DNA from 3 places in the Exiguobacterium sp. H66 genome. Region 1 is predicted to be linked to each of the others. Evidence: riboswitches for the same ligand, from Rfam matches in the RefSeq annotation. Region 1 holds a riboswitch; each other region holds the start of a gene.
What was found. A riboswitch is a leader RNA that binds a small molecule or an ion and turns the genes downstream of it on or off. The one in region 1 is predicted to bind S-adenosylmethionine.
Positions count from the first base shown of each region.

Region 2: another riboswitch for S-adenosylmethionine. It lies ahead of KNP88_RS09135 (Na+/H+ antiporter NhaC family protein); the one in region 1 lies ahead of msrA (peptide-methionine (S)-S-oxide reductase MsrA).
Region 3: another riboswitch for S-adenosylmethionine. It lies ahead of metK (methionine adenosyltransferase); the one in region 1 lies ahead of msrA (peptide-methionine (S)-S-oxide reductase MsrA).

Region 1 is NZ_JACSMQ010000007.1:126,012-132,316, forward strand. Features, by position in the region: gene KNP88_RS12245 (gamma carbonic anhydrase family protein) at 1-130, opposite strand, end outside; gene KNP88_RS12250 (NAD(P)H-dependent flavin oxidoreductase) at 214-1,152, shown strand; gene KNP88_RS12255 (DMT family transporter) at 1,503-1,931, shown strand; gene KNP88_RS12260 (Crp/Fnr family transcriptional regulator) at 1,943-2,620, shown strand; gene KNP88_RS12265 (DMT family transporter) at 2,633-3,112, shown strand; gene KNP88_RS12270 (ribonuclease FAU-1 family protein) at 3,135-3,680, shown strand; gene msrA (peptide-methionine (S)-S-oxide reductase MsrA) at 4,171-4,701, opposite strand; SAM riboswitch class I at 4,809-4,915, opposite strand; gene KNP88_RS12280 (M20 metallopeptidase family protein) at 4,986-6,158, opposite strand; gene KNP88_RS12285 (putative quinol monooxygenase) at 6,247-6,305, shown strand, end outside.
Region 2 is NZ_JACSMQ010000004.1:245,106-251,410, reverse strand. Features, by position in the region: gene KNP88_RS09145 (alpha/beta hydrolase) at 1-891, opposite strand, end outside; gene KNP88_RS09140 (metal ABC transporter solute-binding protein, Zn/Mn family) at 1,061-2,029, shown strand; SAM riboswitch class I at 2,109-2,212, shown strand; gene KNP88_RS09135 (Na+/H+ antiporter NhaC family protein) at 2,293-3,600, shown strand; gene KNP88_RS09130 (hypothetical protein) at 3,644-3,844, opposite strand; gene KNP88_RS09125 (aldo/keto reductase) at 4,003-4,815, shown strand; gene KNP88_RS09120 (hypothetical protein) at 4,873-5,334, opposite strand; gene KNP88_RS09115 (alanine/glycine:cation symporter family protein) at 5,504-6,305, opposite strand, start outside.
Region 3 is NZ_JACSMQ010000002.1:56,455-62,759, reverse strand. Features, by position in the region: gene pckA (phosphoenolpyruvate carboxykinase (ATP)) at 67-1,635, opposite strand; SAM riboswitch class I at 1,868-1,994, shown strand; gene metK (methionine adenosyltransferase) at 2,123-3,331, shown strand; gene KNP88_RS03625 (GNAT family N-acetyltransferase) at 3,473-3,961, shown strand; gene KNP88_RS03620 (alpha/beta fold hydrolase) at 4,040-4,744, shown strand; gene mnmM (tRNA 5-(aminomethyl)-2-thiouridylate-methyltransferase MnmM) at 4,783-5,373, opposite strand; gene KNP88_RS03610 (MDR family MFS transporter) at 5,545-6,305, shown strand, end outside.

The DNA of each region.
Region 1 (6,305 bases):
CGCGTAATACGGCGTTGAACCAAACCGTTGACTCTTCACCGATCGTTACGTCACCGATTAAGAAGGCACCCGGCGCCACGAAGACGGTCTCCGCAAGTCTAGGTGTCGTATCACGATATGGAATATTCATAAAAACCCCTCTTTTCCGATTAATGAATTTCAATTCAGTCTTACTTAGTATATCATTCTTAAACAGCAGATTGGAGGAAGACGATGTCCCGATTATGTGAGTTACTGCAAATCCGCGTTCCCATCATCCAAGGTGGAATGGGAAATGTCAGTCATGCCGCCTTAACAGCAGCTGTCTCGAATGCCGGTGGTTTAGGAACACTCGGTTGCGGCACACGTTCGCCGGAAGAAATGCGCCGTTTGATTGAGCAGACCCGTCAATTAACAACGCATCCGATTGCCCTGAACATTGCGATTGGTGTCACGGCACATACGGAAGCCCTGATTGAATTAGCGATAGCGGAACAGATTCCGGTCGTGTCCTTATCAGCCGGAAACCCGGCACCCTATACTGAACGTTTACGGACTGCCGGAATTACGACGATTGCGGTCGTCGCGTCAGTCAAACACGCATTAAAGGCAGAAATGGTCGGGGTCGATTTGCTTGTTGCAGAAGGTGTGGAAGCGGCAGGTATCAATTCACCGCTCGAGCTGACGACGCTGACACTGGTTCCGCAAATCGTGGATCAGGTCAGACTTCCCGTCATCGCGGCTGGTGGAATTGGAGACGGTCGTGGCCTTGCAGCCGCTTGGATGCTTGGTGCATCCGGTGTTCAACTCGGTACGCGGCTGATTGCGACGCAAGAAGCAGCCGTTCATGCGAACTACAAGAACCATCTCGTAGAAGCAACGGATCTTGAGACACGAATCATCGGTCGTTCCGTCGGTCGTGTCCGTCGTGTGTTAAATGGACCGTACGTTGCTGCACTACAAGGTGTTTCATCGCTTGATGAGTTTAACGCGAAGACGACAGAAGCGTATCACGTGACGGGTGCGGTCGATGGTGACGAGGTCAACGGGTATGTCAACGCCGGTCTCGTGTCTGGTCTCGTTACAGATATTCCGACCGTATCTGAATTATTCGAGCGGATGCAACAGGAAGCGTATACGCAAATTGAACGGGTGCGGGCGGATTATATGTAATCGAGAAGTGAGGCGGATTGTTCCTGAGAAGACGAACAATCCGTCTTCGGACTGTAGACAACGTGCGATCGGGAGATTAAGCGTCGTTATTCGTTGCTTTCCCCGTAGGAGTCAACGAAACGTGACGCTTTTTAGGTAATACCGCTTTAAAGACGAGGCGAGATGGGGGAGCGCGAACGGGTTGCATCTCGATATCGCATGTTTACGCTTCTTAATCGTTTGTCTACACGCTGAAGACGGGCAATGCGTCTTTTTTTATACAATTTTTTAAAATGGGACATTTGTCCTTTTCAGACGAGGTGAAAATAGTGTCTACTCATAACAGAAGAAACAAAAGGAGGTGCCTTAAAGTGCAGGGAGTTATATTCGCATTAATGAGTGGACTATTCATTGCGTTGCAGGGGATTTTTAATGCCCGTTTAGGAGATGCCATTGGTCCGTGGTTTTCGGTGACGATCGTTCATTTCGTCGGATTGATGGGGTGCTTAGCGATTTATAGTGTGGTTCGTGACCGGAAAATCGGCGGTTTTCGACAGCTTCCGCTCCTCTATGCCAGTGGCGGATTGCTTGGCGTACTCGTCGTCGTGACCGAACTGACGTCGATTCAGTTACTCGGCATGACGTGGGCGATGTGTTTGTTGCTCGTCGCACAAATTTTATGTGCATTCGTGATTGATTTGAACGGCTGGTTTGGTGTCATCAAAAAAAGGAGTAACCGGGGACAGTGGATCGGGATCAGTTTGATGCTTGCCGGAGTTGCGATTTTTTCACTGTCCTAAAGGGAGGATCTATGCAGACGATTGAGACCTATTTAAAACAGTACGACTTAGCGGATATTTTTACGGAGACCAGTAAATCTTATTTACGCATCGAAACGTTTTCGGAAGGGGACCTGTTATGTGTGACGGGTGAACCGATTGACCGGATGTATTTCATCGTCGAAGGAAAAATTAAAATCTCTGCAGCATCGGCTGAAGGGAAACAACGGATTTTACGCTTCAAAAAGGCGATGACGGTGATTGGTGATGCGGAATATATCAATCAACGGGAAGTCTTGAATACCATCGAGGTGATTACAGACGTCGTGGCACTCAGTATTCCGTATGCCATCTTACGTGAGCACAATACGACGAACACCTTTTTACAATTTTTACTGCGGGTCATTACGACCAAGTGGTACGCCGACTCGAAATCAGCATCATTTCATGTCCTCTATTCGGTCGAAGAACGATTTGCCGGATATCTGTTATCGATTACCTCGGACGTTTCCGACAGTCTGTTTTATCAAGAGATGCGAACGTCGAATCTCCATGACGTCGCCGATTGGCTCGGGACGAGTTACCGTCATTTAAACCGTATCATCTCAACACTTTGTGAAGAAGAAATCTTAGCGAGACGACGCGGGAAAATCATTATTTTAGATGTAGAGCGGATTAAAGAAAAAGCGAACGGAAATAGTTACGAATAAGGAGGGGCTAGTGTGGGACTAGGTATGTTTTGTGCGATTACGGCAGGAATGATGATTAGTTTACAGACGGTATTGAATGCACGGATGAGTCATGCGTTCGGGGCATGGGCGACGACGACCCTCGTCTTTTTTGTCGGGTTCATCGGTTCACTGTTTGCGTTAGTCGTATTTCGGGGTGGCACATTCTCGAACATTCAAACGGTCGAACCGCTTTATTTATTCGGTGGTCTGGTCGGTGTCGGTGTCGTATTTTGTGTGATGCGCGGGATTCAGTTGCTCGGTCCATCGATTGCGATTTCGGTCGTCTTGATTTCGCAACTCAGTTTTGCATTATGTGTCGACTTGTTCGGTTGGTTCGGTTTACCGGAACTTGAGCTTTCGCTCGGACAAGTCGCTGGATTGCTTGTGATGTTAGCCGGTATTTTTGTGTTGAAACGGTATCAAGTCGTAGAAATCGAATCTTCGGATGATTTGTCGAAAAAGGTATCGTAATGGTTGAATGGGGCGTGTGAAGATGCTAAAGCGAAGAGATGGAAAACGTGAGGATTGGAAGCGAATCACCAAGAGAGCGTACGCACAGTCATTAATCGAGACAGAAGAGTTTAAAGGGCATGTAACATTATTGCATGCCATTCAAGTATCGCATCCCTTGAACGTTCATTATGAAAAGGAACATGTCTGTATTTTGGATGATGGTTACATGTGGCTTCAGCAGTTCCCTTCAAATGCACACCATGCTGTCACGACGATGTTCGATGCTGATGGAAATATCGTGCAGTGGTATATCGATATTTGTTTGCAGAGTGGTTTTACTAATGGAAGTCCGTGGTGGGAGGACTTATTTTTAGACATCGTTCTGCTACCGTCTGGTGATATGTACATAATGGATACTGATGAACTGGAAGATGCTTTATCTCAAGGTGTCATTGATAAAAAACAGTATGAGTTAGCATGGGGGGAAGTTGAAACCCTCAAAGCCAAAATTAGTACGGGCGATTTTGAATTGATCAAGTTAGCGCGTCACCATAAGGATACATTAATGAATGTGATGAATAACTAGAGTCGACAGAAATCAAAACCTTTTAGGCTACCTTATCAAAAAGACAATTGAAAACTTTTGACTACATAAGCATGCAGACAAAGGAACGTGGGGGGAAGCTTCTTCCTTTTTCGTTGCTTTCCTCGGGCGAGGCGCAAGCCGTTGCTCCTTGATCCTCACGGACAACGAGCAGGGTCTTGCCAGCCTCTTGGCAGCGCGTGTTCACGCGCTTTTTCCCGTAGGAGTCAACGAAAAACGAAGCTTTCAGGGTGTACCGCAGAGAAAATCATAGAGTAGTGTTAGAGCGCAATCCGTCTCGCATCGCTTGAGAACCGCGAAAAGCAATCGGTCGCGACCCTGCAGCTTTGCTGTAGCGGCGCGGAAGATTGCCGCTTTGAAGACGAGGCGAGACAGGGGAGCGCGAACGGATTGCCTCTTGTTATAGCATATTCACTCTTCATAAGAGTGTATCTACAAACGAAAAGCCCGCACGAAGCGGGCTTTTTTTAGTTTAGACAGATACTTCTTCTTTCCAAGCCACATCGATGAATTCATCGCGACCGGATGCTTTCCGGTCTTTTTTGTAGTGCTCCGGATTCTTTTTGTGGAAGTTTTGATGATAGTCTTCTGCTGGGTAGAAGGCTTGTGCCGCTTCGATTCGTGTGACGATCGGTTGCTTAAAGCGATTGCTCGCAGCAAGCGCGTCACGTGAAGCAATCGCAGCAAGGCGCTGTTCTTCCGTATGATAAAAGATGGCAGGTGCGTATTGTGTCCCACGGTCCTGGAACTGTCCGCCGGCGTCAGTCGGATCCGTTTGCGGCCAGTAAAGTTCGAGTAACCGCTCGTATGAGAATAACGCCGGATCAAATGTAATCTCGACGACCTCCGAATGACCGGTCGTGCCTGTTTTTATTTGTTCGTATGTCGGATTTTCGATTTGTCCTCCTGTATAACCGGAAACAATTCCGTGAATACCGGGCAGTTCTTCGAATGGTGTCACCATGCACCAGAAACAGCCTCCTGCGAATGTTGCTTTTTCCATCTATATCTCGTCCTTTCCGCTGGCGGTAGTCGCCCTATAATCATTCGTGCTCTGACAGCGAGAAAACGAAAACGACTCCTTTGCTTGGTTGCAAAAGGAGTCGTCGCTTTTTATCAACCAAAGCTTGCGCTTTGCTGGTCGTAGCACCTTGCCACTGAAGGCAGGTTGCTGGGACGTCATCGATCCAGATCTCTCAGTCCACTCTTGATAAGTGTTATATGAAGTTGATTAAATTCGTTATCATTGATGTGATAATAGCATCTCTAAAACGACAAAGTCAATCCTTAAGATTCTAAAGCATGAAGGACGGTTGCACCTAAGGCTTTTGCGCCGATGAGCAATGCCTGTTCATCGATTTCATATTTCGGGTGATGTTGCGGATAAATCGTACTCCCATCCGTTTTGGCGGACCCCGTAAAGAAGTAGCTTCCTGGGATACGCTCTAAATAATAGGCGAAATCATCGGCTGCCATCATCGGTTTGAGTTCTTTGACAGATGCCTCACCTAAGAAAGCCGTCGCTTCTTTAACGAGATTTGTTTCTACCGGATGATTCCAAAGGGAAGGATAACCCGTCGTAAAGTCGATGGAATAGCTCGCACCGATTCCGGCACACGTCGTCCGGGCAACCAAATCGACCTGCTGTCGTAACTGGTGACGCAGCGCTTCGTCAAATGTTCGAATTTCTCCGACAATCCGTGCCTCACCAGTAACGATGTTCGGAGCCGTTCCGGCGTGGAATGAACCGATTGCGATGATGGCAGGTGAAAACGGATCAACGCGCCGACTGACGAGGTGTTGGAGATTACAGACGAGTTGTGCCCCGGCGACGAGTGCATCTTGTGTTTTATGAGGGGCTTGCGCATGACCACCCTGTCCGTGGACGACGATTTCGAATTCATCGATGGCGCACAGCGTATGTCCTGCGTGATAGCCAATTGTTCCGACAGGTAAGTCATTTTCGAGATGCGTACCGAAAATTGCATCGACCCCGTCAAGACAGCCGTCTTCAATCATTTGAATGGCACCACCCGGGAAGACTTCTTCCCCGTGTTGATGAATGAATACGATTGTTCCGTGAAGGTCTTCTTGCAGTGCTGTAAAGGCCGAGGCAAGACCGAGTGCAATCGCCGTATGTCCGTCATGTCCACACGCATGCATGACACCCGGATGAATCGAACGGAAGGCGAGATCCGTTTCCTCCTGCAGTGGCAGGGCATCGAAATCGGCCCGAATGGCGATGGTCTTTCCAGGATGTTTTCCTTTGAGGGTCGCGACGATCCCGCTACCACCGACGTTCCTGCGGTAAGGGAGACCAAGCTCATCATAAAATGAGGCGATGGCGTTTGGTGTCCGCACTTCTTGAAAAGAGAGTTCCGGGTGACGGTGCAGATCACGACGTCTTTCAATGATTTGTTGTTCGAGTTGATCGAGTTGAGTGAAGAGTTGCTGTTGCATCATAATCATCCTTTCAGGTTTTTGAGGTATGACTTTCTATAAAACGGGTACAGATAGGAGTAATGAATGATGAGGAGGAAAACAAGTCATGGGAGAAATTATTGTCAACGCGGTCATCACAGTCAAAGCAGGTTTAGCCGATCAAGT
Region 2 (6,305 bases), on a different contig from region 1:
ACGTTCAATTTTGAGTGGATTTTCAGTTTGGGCAAAGCTCGCCAGCGAATGTGTACCATTCGGGAAAGAGAATAATCGAACATCCGCCCCGACATCCGCCCCCTTCTCAACAAAGTGGAGTGCTTGAGCAAACGGGACAATCGGATCCTTTTTTCCGTGCAGCAACATGATCGGCGGCGAGTCGGAACTTAAATGTGTCGCCGGGGAGACACGCATCATCAACTGTCGCCATTCTTCACGTCCACCCCCATAAAACTTGATATGGGCAATCCAGGTTTGAATGAATTTAAATAACAGAAAATTCGTCGGCGGATACAAGGCGATGACTCCACTGATTAAAGGAAGATGCGCCTCCGCCTGTTCGCCGATAAATTCAGTCGGGGCAAGCGCCGTCGTCAACATTAGGGCTCCACCTGCTGAATCACCCCATAAAAGCATGCGACCGCGCGCGATACGTAACTCATCCGCTTGTTGATTTAAAAAACATAAGGCATCTCGAACATCTTCAAGGTTGTCCGGAAAATAGCTGCCATCCTCAAATAAACGATAGTCGATGCTGCAAACGGCAATCCCGAGTTCTAAAAACCGGTCGATGATTGGAGCAAAACTAAACACATCATCACGGTTTCCACGAACGAATGCGCCGCCATGAGCATAAATCGCGACCGGAAACGGCCCTTCTCCCGGCGGATAATAGATATCTAACGTCAAGTCCTGCTGATTGACCGTCTTGTATAAAAGATTTCGTGGTGCTAATTGCTTTTCGGTAAGCGGCAAGACCGGCTCCGTCCATCTGAGTAAGGCTCCATAATTATTCCAAATGCTCGCACCAGCAGCAGCCGTCGTCAAAATAGCGGCGCCACCCATCAACCATGCTGTTTCACGTTTCACCTCATCACCTCCAAGGCTCATTCCGATTTCACTTCTATTCTTCTCTTACCCGATTTATTTTGAACTAGAACTTCACAACATTCCGACTTGACGCTTTAATTTCCGTCGGATATAGTTAGAAAGTCCAAATCGGAACAATTACGTTTTAATTATCTTGGAGGGTTCACATATGAAAAAAATCATTCCAGCGTTAACCATCGCGACAGTAACTGCCAGTCTGCTCGCCGCATGCGGCTCATCGACTTCAAATTCAGAAGAAGACGGTAAATTGCAAATTTATACGTCGACATTCGCGACTGCGGCAATTGCAAAAGAAATCGGCGGCACAGACGTCCAGGTCGAATTAATCGTTCCCCCTGGCGCCGACCCGCATTCGTATGAGCCGACTCCGAAGCAATTGACGACGATTGCGAAAGGCGATCTATTTTTACTTACCGGCACAACCCTTGAGCCGTACTCTGAAAAGATTAAGGAAAGTTTAGCCGGTAATTCCATTCGTTTTGTCGAGACAAGTAAAAATATCGACTTACTCGAGGCTTCCGCTTCGCTTCATACGCACGAAGAAGACGCACACGATGACCATGATGATCACGAGGCTGAAGAAGAGTCGCACGATCATGGACAATACGATCCGCATGTTTGGCTCGACCCGAACAACGCCAAGAAAATGGCTGACTCGATTACGACCGCGTTAGCAAAGGAAGCACCTGACCGGAAGGAAACGTTTGATAAAAACCTCGCACTCTTTAACAAACAAGCAGATGAACTCGACCAAAATTTACAAAAAGCTGTTGACTCCGGTTCGAAAAAGGAGCTTCTCGTCACGCATGCCGCATACGGGTACTTGGCGGAACGTTACGGTTTCACGCAACTGCCGATTGCCGGTATCTCGCCGTCTGACGAACCGTCCCAAAAACAGCTGGCTGCCATCGTCAAGGAAGCAGAGATGCATGACTTAAACTATATCGCCTTCGAAGAGACGGTGTCGCCAAAGGTCGCCCGTGTCATCCAAAAAGAAATCGGTGCCGAATCGATTACGATTCATAACCTCGAGTCCGTCGCAAAAGATCAACAAGATAAATCGTACTTTGATTTGATGAACGAAAACGTGACGACGCTCAAACAAGCACTGCAGTAAGGTACAGTTGACAAGCATTAAAAGATACGTTAGGGTAATAAACGTGTTTTAAACAACGACTAAACAACTAAATGACTTCTTTTTATCGCGAGAAACGGAGGGACTGGCCCAATGATGTTTCGGCAGCGGACGATTGATTCGTACTGTGCCAAATCCAGCAAGCTATGGCTTGAGAGATAAGAAGAGCGTCTTTTTCAGTAAAGACCTCCTTCTTTCTTGCGAAGGGGTCTTTTTTTGTATGCTGAAGAAATGGAGTGATTCACATGAACGAAACGGTTACGCCGAACAAATGGGCGTTGTTGCCCTTGTTCGTTTTCCTTGTATTATTCATCGGTGCAGGAATCTTCTATAACGACTTTTACAAATTCCCAATTTTAATTGCAGCTTTAATCGCCTTGATTTTTGCTGCTGCGACATCTAAGGGAGACATCAACCAGACCGTCGAGCGGATTGCCCGCGGTGCCGGAAATCCGGACATCATGATCATGGTCTTCATCTTTTTACTCGCCGGCACATTTTCTGGAACAGCGAATGCAATCGGAGCCATTGATGCGACCGTCAACGCTGCACTCAGTTTCCTACCCCAGTCTCTTTTAATGAGTGGATTGTTCATCATTGCCGCTTTCATCTCGATGGCGATGGGAACTTCGACCGGCACAATCGCTGCCCTTGCACCGATCGCACTCGGGATTCATGACGCGACGGGCGTCAATGTCGCACTCGCCGCTGCTGCCGTCGTCGGTGGAGCAATGTTCGGTGATAACTTATCGTTTATCTCAGATACGACAATCGCCGCTGTCCGGACACAAAAAACGAACATGCGTGATAAATTCAGAACGAACTTTTTAATCGTCTTGCCTGCTGCCGTCATCACTGTCATCTTACTCGCTTTCGTGTCAGGTTCCGGAGATGTCGTCGAAGCGAAAGCATTTGAATTTTATAAGCTGATTCCGTATCTTTCCGTCATCGTGCTCGCCCTCTTTGGTGTCAACGTCATTCTCGTCTTACTCGGCGGGACGTTATTGACAGGCATCATCGGAATGATCGACGGTAGTTTCGGAGTAAGTGGGTTTGTCCTCGCGATGTCTGACGGATTGATGGGGATGGCAGAAATCTCAATCTTGACGTTGCTGATGGGTGGACTCGTCAGCCTGATCACCTATAACGGTGGAATTGCTTATCTCAAAGAAACGCTGACACGAAAGATTTCGAAACGCCGGGGAGCTGAGTTCAGTATGGCTGCCCTCGTCAGTGCAACGAATCTCGCAACAGCAAATAATACGATTTCGATTCTTGTCGCCGGTCCGCTCGCTGCTGAAATCGCGGATACGTATGACATCGACCGGAAAAAGTCAGCCAGTATCCTCGACCTCTTTTCCTGTGGTGTTCAAGGAATCATCCCGTACGGAGCGCAACTTTTGATTGCCGCTGAATTGACGAAAACGGCGTCACCCGAACTGATTCCTTATTTGTTCTATCCATTTTTACTGTTCGTTTGTGGATCACTGGCAATCTTCTTCGGCTTCCCACGCCGGAAGAGCGATGCCGCACAGAAAAACAACATGTCGTAAAACAAACAACCCCCGTCGCTTCGTCTGCGACGGGGGGTTCACTTTATTTCTGTTTTTCTTGACGATTCAAAATGAAATAGGCAATCGCCGGAAGCGGAAATTGAACGAGTCCTGCTCCACCCCATACCCACGGATTGCGTCCTGTCTTGCGGGCACCAAGGAAGAGGAACGTGGCTTGAGCACCTAATAGTGCTGCGATGCTTGTCCAGACTCCTTTTGGTACTTTTTTAATCGATTTCACCATGATATTACACCTCTCTTCGTTTATGCATCAGTAGACTTTCTTCTCTTTCCCAGTCTATATTCCCTGCTTATGAGCATCAAAACAGATGTTCCGCTAAGTTCATGCTAAACTGAACAGGCAAATCCATATTCTAGTTTCATTGAAGGAGGAGTATATACATGCAATACGCAAAACTTTCAAATGGTATCACGATTCCACAGATCGGGTTCGGTGTCTGGCAAGTCGATGAAGAGACGGAAGCACCGGCTGCCGTCGCAGAAGCACTTCGCGTCGGTTACCGTCATATCGATACGGCTGCCGTCTACAAAAACGAACGTGGTGTCGCAAAAGGAATCAAAGAAAGCGGCGTGAAACGTGAAGAACTCTTCTTGACGTCTAAAGTTTGGAACGATGACATTCGTGCCGGACGGACGAAAGAGGCTTTCGCTGAGTCACTTGAGCGACTAGAAACAGATTATCTCGATCTTTATCTCATTCACTGGCCTGTCGAAGGTTATGTCGAAGCATGGAAAGCCATGGTCGAGCTGTACGAAGCAGGTAAAATTAAAGCAATTGGTGTTTCGAACTTTAAAGAACATCATCTCGATACGCTTGCTGAAGAAGGACTCATGACGCCGATGATTAACCAAGTCGAGCTTCACCCACAACTTCCACAGCATGAATTGCATGAATACTTGCAGGATCACAGCATTCAAGTCGAAGCATGGAGCCCACTCATGCAAGGTAAGTTCCTTGAAATCAATGATTTCAAAGAGATTGCTGAAAAACATGGTAAGAGCCCATCACAAGTCGTTCTACGTTGGCACCTCGATAACGGAATCGTTGCGCTTCCGAAATCAGTCACACCAGAACGGATTGCTGAAAACTTCGATGTGTTTGATTTCCAACTCGATGCAGACGACCTCGAAAAAATTGACCGTCTCGCGACAGAAGTCCGCCTCGGACCGGACCCTGACGAAATTGACTTTTAATCCATTGACCGATACACGAAAGACTGCTGACGGGACCTATCCCGTAGCAGTCTTTTTTTAAGCGTAATAAATAAGAATCGTCTCTTCTGTCGTTTCAGCCTTGCTGAAGTATGCGCGTAAATCAGCAAACTGTTCCCACACGTCGTCGAATTCTCCATGTTGCCCCGCTTCATCATAAATCGTCTCTAGTGACCGACGATCAAAATTTCGCATGACTTCTGCTGAGATGATGATTAACGGAAGAGGGAGAATCCCGACAATTGCTGCTTGTGTTTCGTTGACAATCAACTCTTCACCGACAATCGCTCGACCTAAGTTGTAATGGGTCTCTTGATCGATATAGATATCGATTTGATTCATCAAGTGATAGAGGGCTGCCGTGTCTTCCAGAGCAAATAGCTGTTCATAATCCGGCTGCGTCTCATGGATAAAAAGAATCCAGTCCATGATGATATGCGGGTCGTCACCAAACGAATCCCAAACGGCATCCGCGACACGAACGTAATGTACGTTTTCCATCCTCCCTCTCCTCTCTTCGTTTCTTTAATAGCTATTCCCATTTTTTCGATGCTTTAGTAATTTTTTTAGAATCTGCGTACTAAAAAGCAACGAAAAAAAACGCTCTCACCTTCTGATAGCACGTTGTCTACATGCAAAAAGAACCAGCAAAATGCCGGTTCTTTTTTGATTAAATCGCTTTTTCTTTTGATTCGTCCGTTTCCCAAGCCTCAAGAGATTCTTTACCTGGTAAGTTCGGAATCGAATTCGCATAAAAGCGCGGATCTTTTCCGGCTTTTCGTTGTTCGAGGTAATCATCCAGTGCGAGTTTCGCGATTTTAGATAAGCGGAAAATCGCATACAAGTTGACGACTGCCATCAAGCCCATGAAAATATCAGCAAGCGCCCAGACAAGACCTGCCGTCTGTACGACTGAACCGAAGACAATCATCCCGAGTACGATGACACGGTAAGCCATCATCAGTGTTTTATTGTCATTAATGAAGCTGATGTTCGATTCACCGTAATAATAGTTTCCGATGATTGAACTAAATGCGAACAAGAAGATCGCAAGCGCCATGAACGTCGTCGCAAACACTCCGACCTGAGTCGAGAGTGCGTTTTGCGCGAGTTCGATTCCGGCAACTGCTTTTCCGTTCGCGTCTTTCGTCGCGACATCACTGACGAGGATGATCATCGCTGTTGACGAACAAATGAGTAACGTATCAACAAATACACCGAATGATTGAATCAAACCTTGCTTGACGGGGTGTGACACTTCAGCCGTCGCAGCAGCATTCGGAGCAGAACCCATACCGGCTTCATTCGAGAACAGACCACGACGAATTCCGTTAAGAACTGCAGCACCAATTGCTCCGCCAGCAAGCGTCTTGAACTCTAAAAGTCCTTCTTGGAAAATCAAGCCGAAGACGTTCGGCAACAATTCAAGATTCGTAATCATAATGAAGAGGGCGATTAAAATGTATCCGCCC
Region 3 (6,305 bases), on a different contig from region 1:
GGACGTTAAAAGGCACCAGCTCACTGAACATACAGTGTCTGGTGCCTTTTAATTATCTTAATTTAATTAAACACGTGGCCCTGCTGATTTGATTTCAGTAGTTGCACTGTCGAACCGTGTGAAATTTTGTTTGAATTTAGTTGCCAAAGCCCGTGCTTGTTGTTCATACGCATCAGCATCCGACCAAACTTTGACAGGATTGAGCAAGTCGCTTGGGACACCAGGGACTTCGAGCGGCATGTGTAGCCCGAAAATCGGATGCTCTTCCGTCGGGATATCAGCGAGCGTGCCGTTGACAGCTGCATTGACCATCGTCCGTGTATAGGAAAGCTTCATCCGACTTCCCGTCCCATATGCGCCACCCGTCCAGCCTGTATTGACGAGGTAGACCGTGACACCGTGCCGGTCGATGAGCTCACCGAGCATCGTTGCATATTTTTCAGGAATGAGCGGTAAGAAAGGCGAACCGAAGCATGTCGAGAATGTCGCTTCCGGTTCTGTTACGCCACGCTCTGTCCCGGCTAACTTCGATGTATACCCGGATAAGAAGTGATACATCGCTTGCTCCTTCGTCAACTTACTGATTGGCGGCAGGACGCCGTAAGCATCAGCTGTTAAAAAGACAATCGTTTTCGGATGTCCGGCGCGTGATGGTACTGCAATATTATCAATCGCTGTAATCGGATAAGCGGCCCGTGTGTTTTCCGTTTTCGACGTATCATCATAGTCAGGAATTCGTGCATCATCGAGGACGACGTTTTCGAGGACAGTGCCAAAACGAATCGCATCAAAGATTTGTGGTTCTTTTTCGCGCGATAGGTTGACCGTTTTTGCGTAACAGCCACCTTCGATATTGAAGACGCCGTCGTTGGACCACCCGTGCTCATCGTCACCAATCAATTGACGACTGTCGTCAGCAGACAGTGTGGTCTTACCAGTACCGGATAATCCGAAGAATAAAGCGACGTCACCCTCATGACCGACGTTAGCCGAGCAATGCATCGATAAGACGTCTCGTTGAGGTAAAAGGTAGTTCATGACAGAGAAAATCGATTTTTTGATTTCGCCCGCATATTCCGTTCCACCGATTAAGACAATCCGATGTTCGAATGACATGGCGATGAACGTTTCGGAATTCGTTCCATCGACTTTCGGATCTGCTTTGAAGTGAGGCGCATAAATAACCGTGAAAGGCTCAAAAGCAGCTTCTGTCGGATATTCACGCAAAAATAGTTGTTTTGCAAACAAATTATGCCAAGCATATTGTGTCACGATCCGAACCGGAAGGGTAAAATGAGTGTCTGCACCAGCAGCAGCTTCTGTGTAGTAGAGCTGATCTGCTTCATTCATGTAGCGAAGAACTTTTTGTAAAAGTTGCTCGAAGTTGTCTGCTTCCATCGGTTGATTGACATGGCCCCAATCGATATGTGACTCGCATGACTGATCGCGAACAATGAACTTGTCTTTAGGTGAACGACCTGTAAATTTCCCCGTTTCTACAGACAGAGCGCCATTTTCAGCAAGAACCCCTTCTTCGTTACGAATTGCATGTTCGACTAGCTCAGCAACAGATAGTTGTTTGAACACATGCTCCTTCTTGAGTAGCTCTTCGATATTCAGGACCGTCATCGGCATCCTGACCCCACCTTTCCCCTACGTTGGTTTAGCTCTGGCATTTAGTATGACACATTTATTATATATGACATACTAAAGGATGAGCAATCCTTTTTTAGCGCTGATTTCTATTTTTCTGGAAACGCTTTCAGCATTAACAGTTTAACATCTCTTCGGGAAAGTTTCGACTAGAAATTAAAACGTAGCTTGACAGAGTGGTCACAACTTTATATCATGTAATTCGTAACGGATACTCTTATTCTGAGCAGGTGGAGGGAACAAGGCCCGAAGAAACCCGGCAACCGTCCTACATTAAGAATTCTATTAATGAAGGAAAAGGTGCTCTCCTGAAGCGAAGTAAACACTTCGAACGATAAGAGGGTAAAGGAAGAACGCACAACCTTTCCCTGACCATTTTTTGGACATGGAGAGGTTTTTTTCATTTTACCGTCCCACTCAACTAGGGGAAATGAGTACACCGTCAAATTCTTTTTTGGGAGGGTCAAACATGACAAACCTTAATCGCCGGCTATTTACGTCGGAGTCAGTTACTGAAGGTCACCCGGATAAAATCTGTGACCAAATCTCGGATTCTATCTTAGATGCAATCCTCGCAGCCGATCCGAATGCTCGTGTCGCTGCTGAAACATCTGTCACGACAGGACTTGTCCTCGTCGCAGGTGAAATCACGACATCGACTTATGTCGATATCCCGAAAGTCGTTCGCGAAACAATTCGTGAGATTGGCTATACACGCGCTAAATATGGTTTCGATGCAGACACTTGTGCTGTATTGACTTCAATCGATGAGCAATCAGCAGATATCGCTCTCGGTGTTGACCAAGCGCTTGAAGCACGCGAAGGTAGCATGTCAGATGAAGAAATCGATGCAATCGGTGCAGGGGACCAAGGTCTCATGTTCGGTTATGCAACGAAAGAAACGCCTGAATTGATGCCACTTCCGATTTCACTTTCACACAAACTTGCTCGTCGTCTCGCAGAAGTCCGTAAAACTGGACAACTTGACTACCTCCGTCCGGATGGTAAGACGCAAGTAACTGTAGAATACAATGAGAATAACGAACCGGTTCGTGTCGATACAATCGTCATCTCAACACAACATGCAGAAGAAGTGACGCTTGAGCAAATCCAAGCAGACCTGAAAGAGCATGTCATCGCACCTGTGATTCCATCAGAATACATCGATGCGGAAACAAAGTTCTTCATTAACCCGACAGGCCGCTTCGTAATCGGTGGACCACAAGGTGATGCAGGATTAACTGGACGTAAAATCATCGTTGATACGTATGGTGGATATGCACGTCATGGCGGCGGCGCATTCTCTGGTAAAGATCCAACAAAAGTTGACCGTTCTGCAGCATATGCAGCACGTTACGTCGCGAAAAACCTCGTAGCTGCTGGTCTTGCAGATAAAGCAGAAGTTCAACTTGCGTACGCGATTGGTGTCGCGCACCCAGTATCGATTGCAGTTGATACGTTTGGAACAGGTAAACTTCCAGAAGCACAACTCGTCGAACTCGTTGCTGAAAACTTCGATCTTCGCCCAGCAGGGATCATCAACATGCTTGATCTCCGCCGTCCGATTTATCGTCAGACAGCAGCTTATGGTCATTTCGGTCGTACAGATATCGAATTACCATGGGAGCAAACAGATAAAGCAGCAATTCTTGAAGAACAAGCGAAACGATTCGCTTAATTTTCAGTTCAGAAGCAGACTCGCATGAGTTTGTTTCTGAACTTTTTTTGTTTGTCTCGAACTTTGCAGGGAAACGAATGATTTTTCTAGAAAAGGGTAAAAGAACATGTACCGGTAAACGGAAAAAAGGGGGAGTCCGATATGGAGATACGCGAAGCAATTCCTACTGATGCGGCACGCATTCATGATATTGCCATTACCTCTTGGATGGATACGTACGAAGAGATTTATTCGGAAAGCTCGAAAGCCCATTTCGTACAAGAGGCGTATCCGCAAGAAAAAGTCGTTCGAGCAATTCGGACGGCGGAGGAAGCGCGGGGAGAATATTTCAATGTCGCCATTATCGAGGAAGAAATCGTCGGTTTCATCCATGCGATCGATGTTGACGGCACGTGGGAAATCGTTCGCTTGTATGTACTACCGAAATATCAACAAAATGGGATTGGACGAAAGTTGATTCGTGAACTTGAACACCAAGGTGCTTCCCCGATTGAAGTCTACGTTGAATCACGAAACTATAAAGCGCGCCAGTTTCTAGTCTCTTTCGGTTTTAGAGAAGAAAGTGAAACGACTGAAGAAATTTTCGGTCAAGTGGAACCTGTGACACGCTTAAAACGTATATATGAATGAAAATCCGACTTAAGATGGTTTTTGACATCAAGATGTAAACGTTATAATACAGAGATACTTGTATGAAGAGGTGAGTTTGTGGAAGATCAAGCAACAGGGATTATCGTACTCGTCTATCCCCTTCAACTGCGAGCGACGCCGAGCGATGCATTAATTCGAGTCCTTGAAAAGGATTATGAAGTGTTACGTGTAGACGCACCGCGCCGGATATCGCTTGAGGAACATCAACAACTGCTGAAGGATGCTTTACGAGAAGCCGGAAAACGAAAGTTACCGATTCATATCATCGCCTGCAGCATGGGCGCACTCGTCGTCAACCGGCTACTGCAGGAATATGAATTGCCGATTGCGAGTTTGTCGTATATTTCGCCGTTATTTGATTGGCATAATTCAAAACAACTCGGTGGCGTCAAACAAGTATTTGCAAGTGCATTCGATCGTTTTCGACCGGATGCGCCACTCGGGATGTTGCCGTTTGGTCAAAATAGTGAGGATACGGCACGTCTCGGTGAGTTGACATATGCACAGTACCGGGAGATTGAAGAAGAAATCGTCTTACATGATGAAGAGCGGAAGAAACTACCGCGAGTCAACCTCGCTTGTTTTTATGCACCGGACGATCAATTCGCGGACGTAAAATATACGTTAGAGATTTGCCGGAAAATGGGTGGCGATCAAATCTATCTTCAACGGCTCCATGGATTTCCGCATTTCAGCTTTGAACGTCTCAATACGCGGTTCGCTGAAAAATTATTGCTTTTTTTGAAGATGGTTGAGGAATGACAAAAAAGACGCTGTCGTGCTGACAGCGTCTTTTGCTATTAATCGAGTGTTTGCTTTTTTAATTTTTTTTCGATGGCGATGATGAAAGGTGGATTGTTTTGTTGATTGAGAAAACGATACTGTAAGACGGCGTAGTCTTGCTGCGAAAGACTTTCGACATAATCGAGAACAGCATCCCGTTCACGTCTTCCTTCTACATGTCCATGATAGATGACGAGGACGATTAAACCGCCGGGTACGAGGACAGGTAACAAAGCACCTAGCGCTTCTAACGTATCTTCACCGGTCGTCGTGACGGACTTGTCACTTCCTGGTAAATAACCAAGGTTGAAAACGCCCGCTCGAATCGGACGGGCTTCATTAACGAGGCGTGCGCCAACATGAATATGACTTTCGTGGTAGAGATCGACCCACTCTTTGACGTGAGCGGTTTCTAGACGACGTTTCGTTTCTTCAATCGCTTGTTCTTGTACATCGAAGGCGATGACACGACCGTCTGGTCCGACTTGCTCCGCAAGAAACAAGGTATCGTGACCATTTCCGGCAGTCATATCGACGACACAGTCTCCTTCGTGGATGACAGATTCTAAGAGTTCTTTGGCATAAGGTAAGACGCGGGCTAGTGACATGGGTTTAGGCTCCTGTTCAAATAAGATTGTTCTTTGTTCGTTCATCACGTATTCTTTTGTTCCTGATTATACCATTATTCCGATAATTCATTCAAAATGAAGTTTCTTGACAGAGCACAGAACAATTTCGTAAAGTGGCAAAGGTGAGAACTATATTGGAGGACACCTATTATGCCGAAATTACCTCGTGCGGTCTGGATTCTCGTGTTGGCGATGGCGATTAACACGACAGGAGCCTCTTTTTTATGGCCGTTTAATACATTATACATTCATGAATACTTAGGCGAATCCATGACCAAGGCAGGAATGGCCTTGTTCGTCAACTCGGCGCTCGCAATCGTCGGAAATTACATGGGTGGAAAAGCGTTTGATCGTTTAGGTGGGAAGCGGACGCTCATCATCAGTGTCATCGGACTCGTGATTGCTTCGATTGGTCTGCTGTTGTTCCATCAGACATTCATTGGTTATGTGACGATGCTTGGATTGATCGGTTTCGTCGGGGGGATGGTGTTCCCGACGATTTACGCATTAACCGGTCTGATTTGGCCAAAAGGCGGACGACGTGCCTTCAATGCAATCTATGTAGCACAAAACGTTGGAGTTGCGCTTGGTACGGCAGTCAGTGGTCAAATTGCTGCGATTGATATTCAATTTATTTTCATCGCGAACTTATTGCTCTATGTAGTGTTTGCGATTGTTCTGTTCATAGGATTGAACTGGATTCAGGCGCCGCAGGTTAAACGACAAAAAGAGTTTACGACGGAAGAAGTCCGTGAGCCGTTATCGAAGGAATCGGTTCGGACGATGCTCTACGTTTCAGTCGGATATGCGTTGCTTTGGTTCGTTTACGTACAATGGCAAGGAACGTTTGCCGTCCACACGAAATCACTTGGTGTGACGATTTCCGAGTACTCAATTTTATGGACAATCAA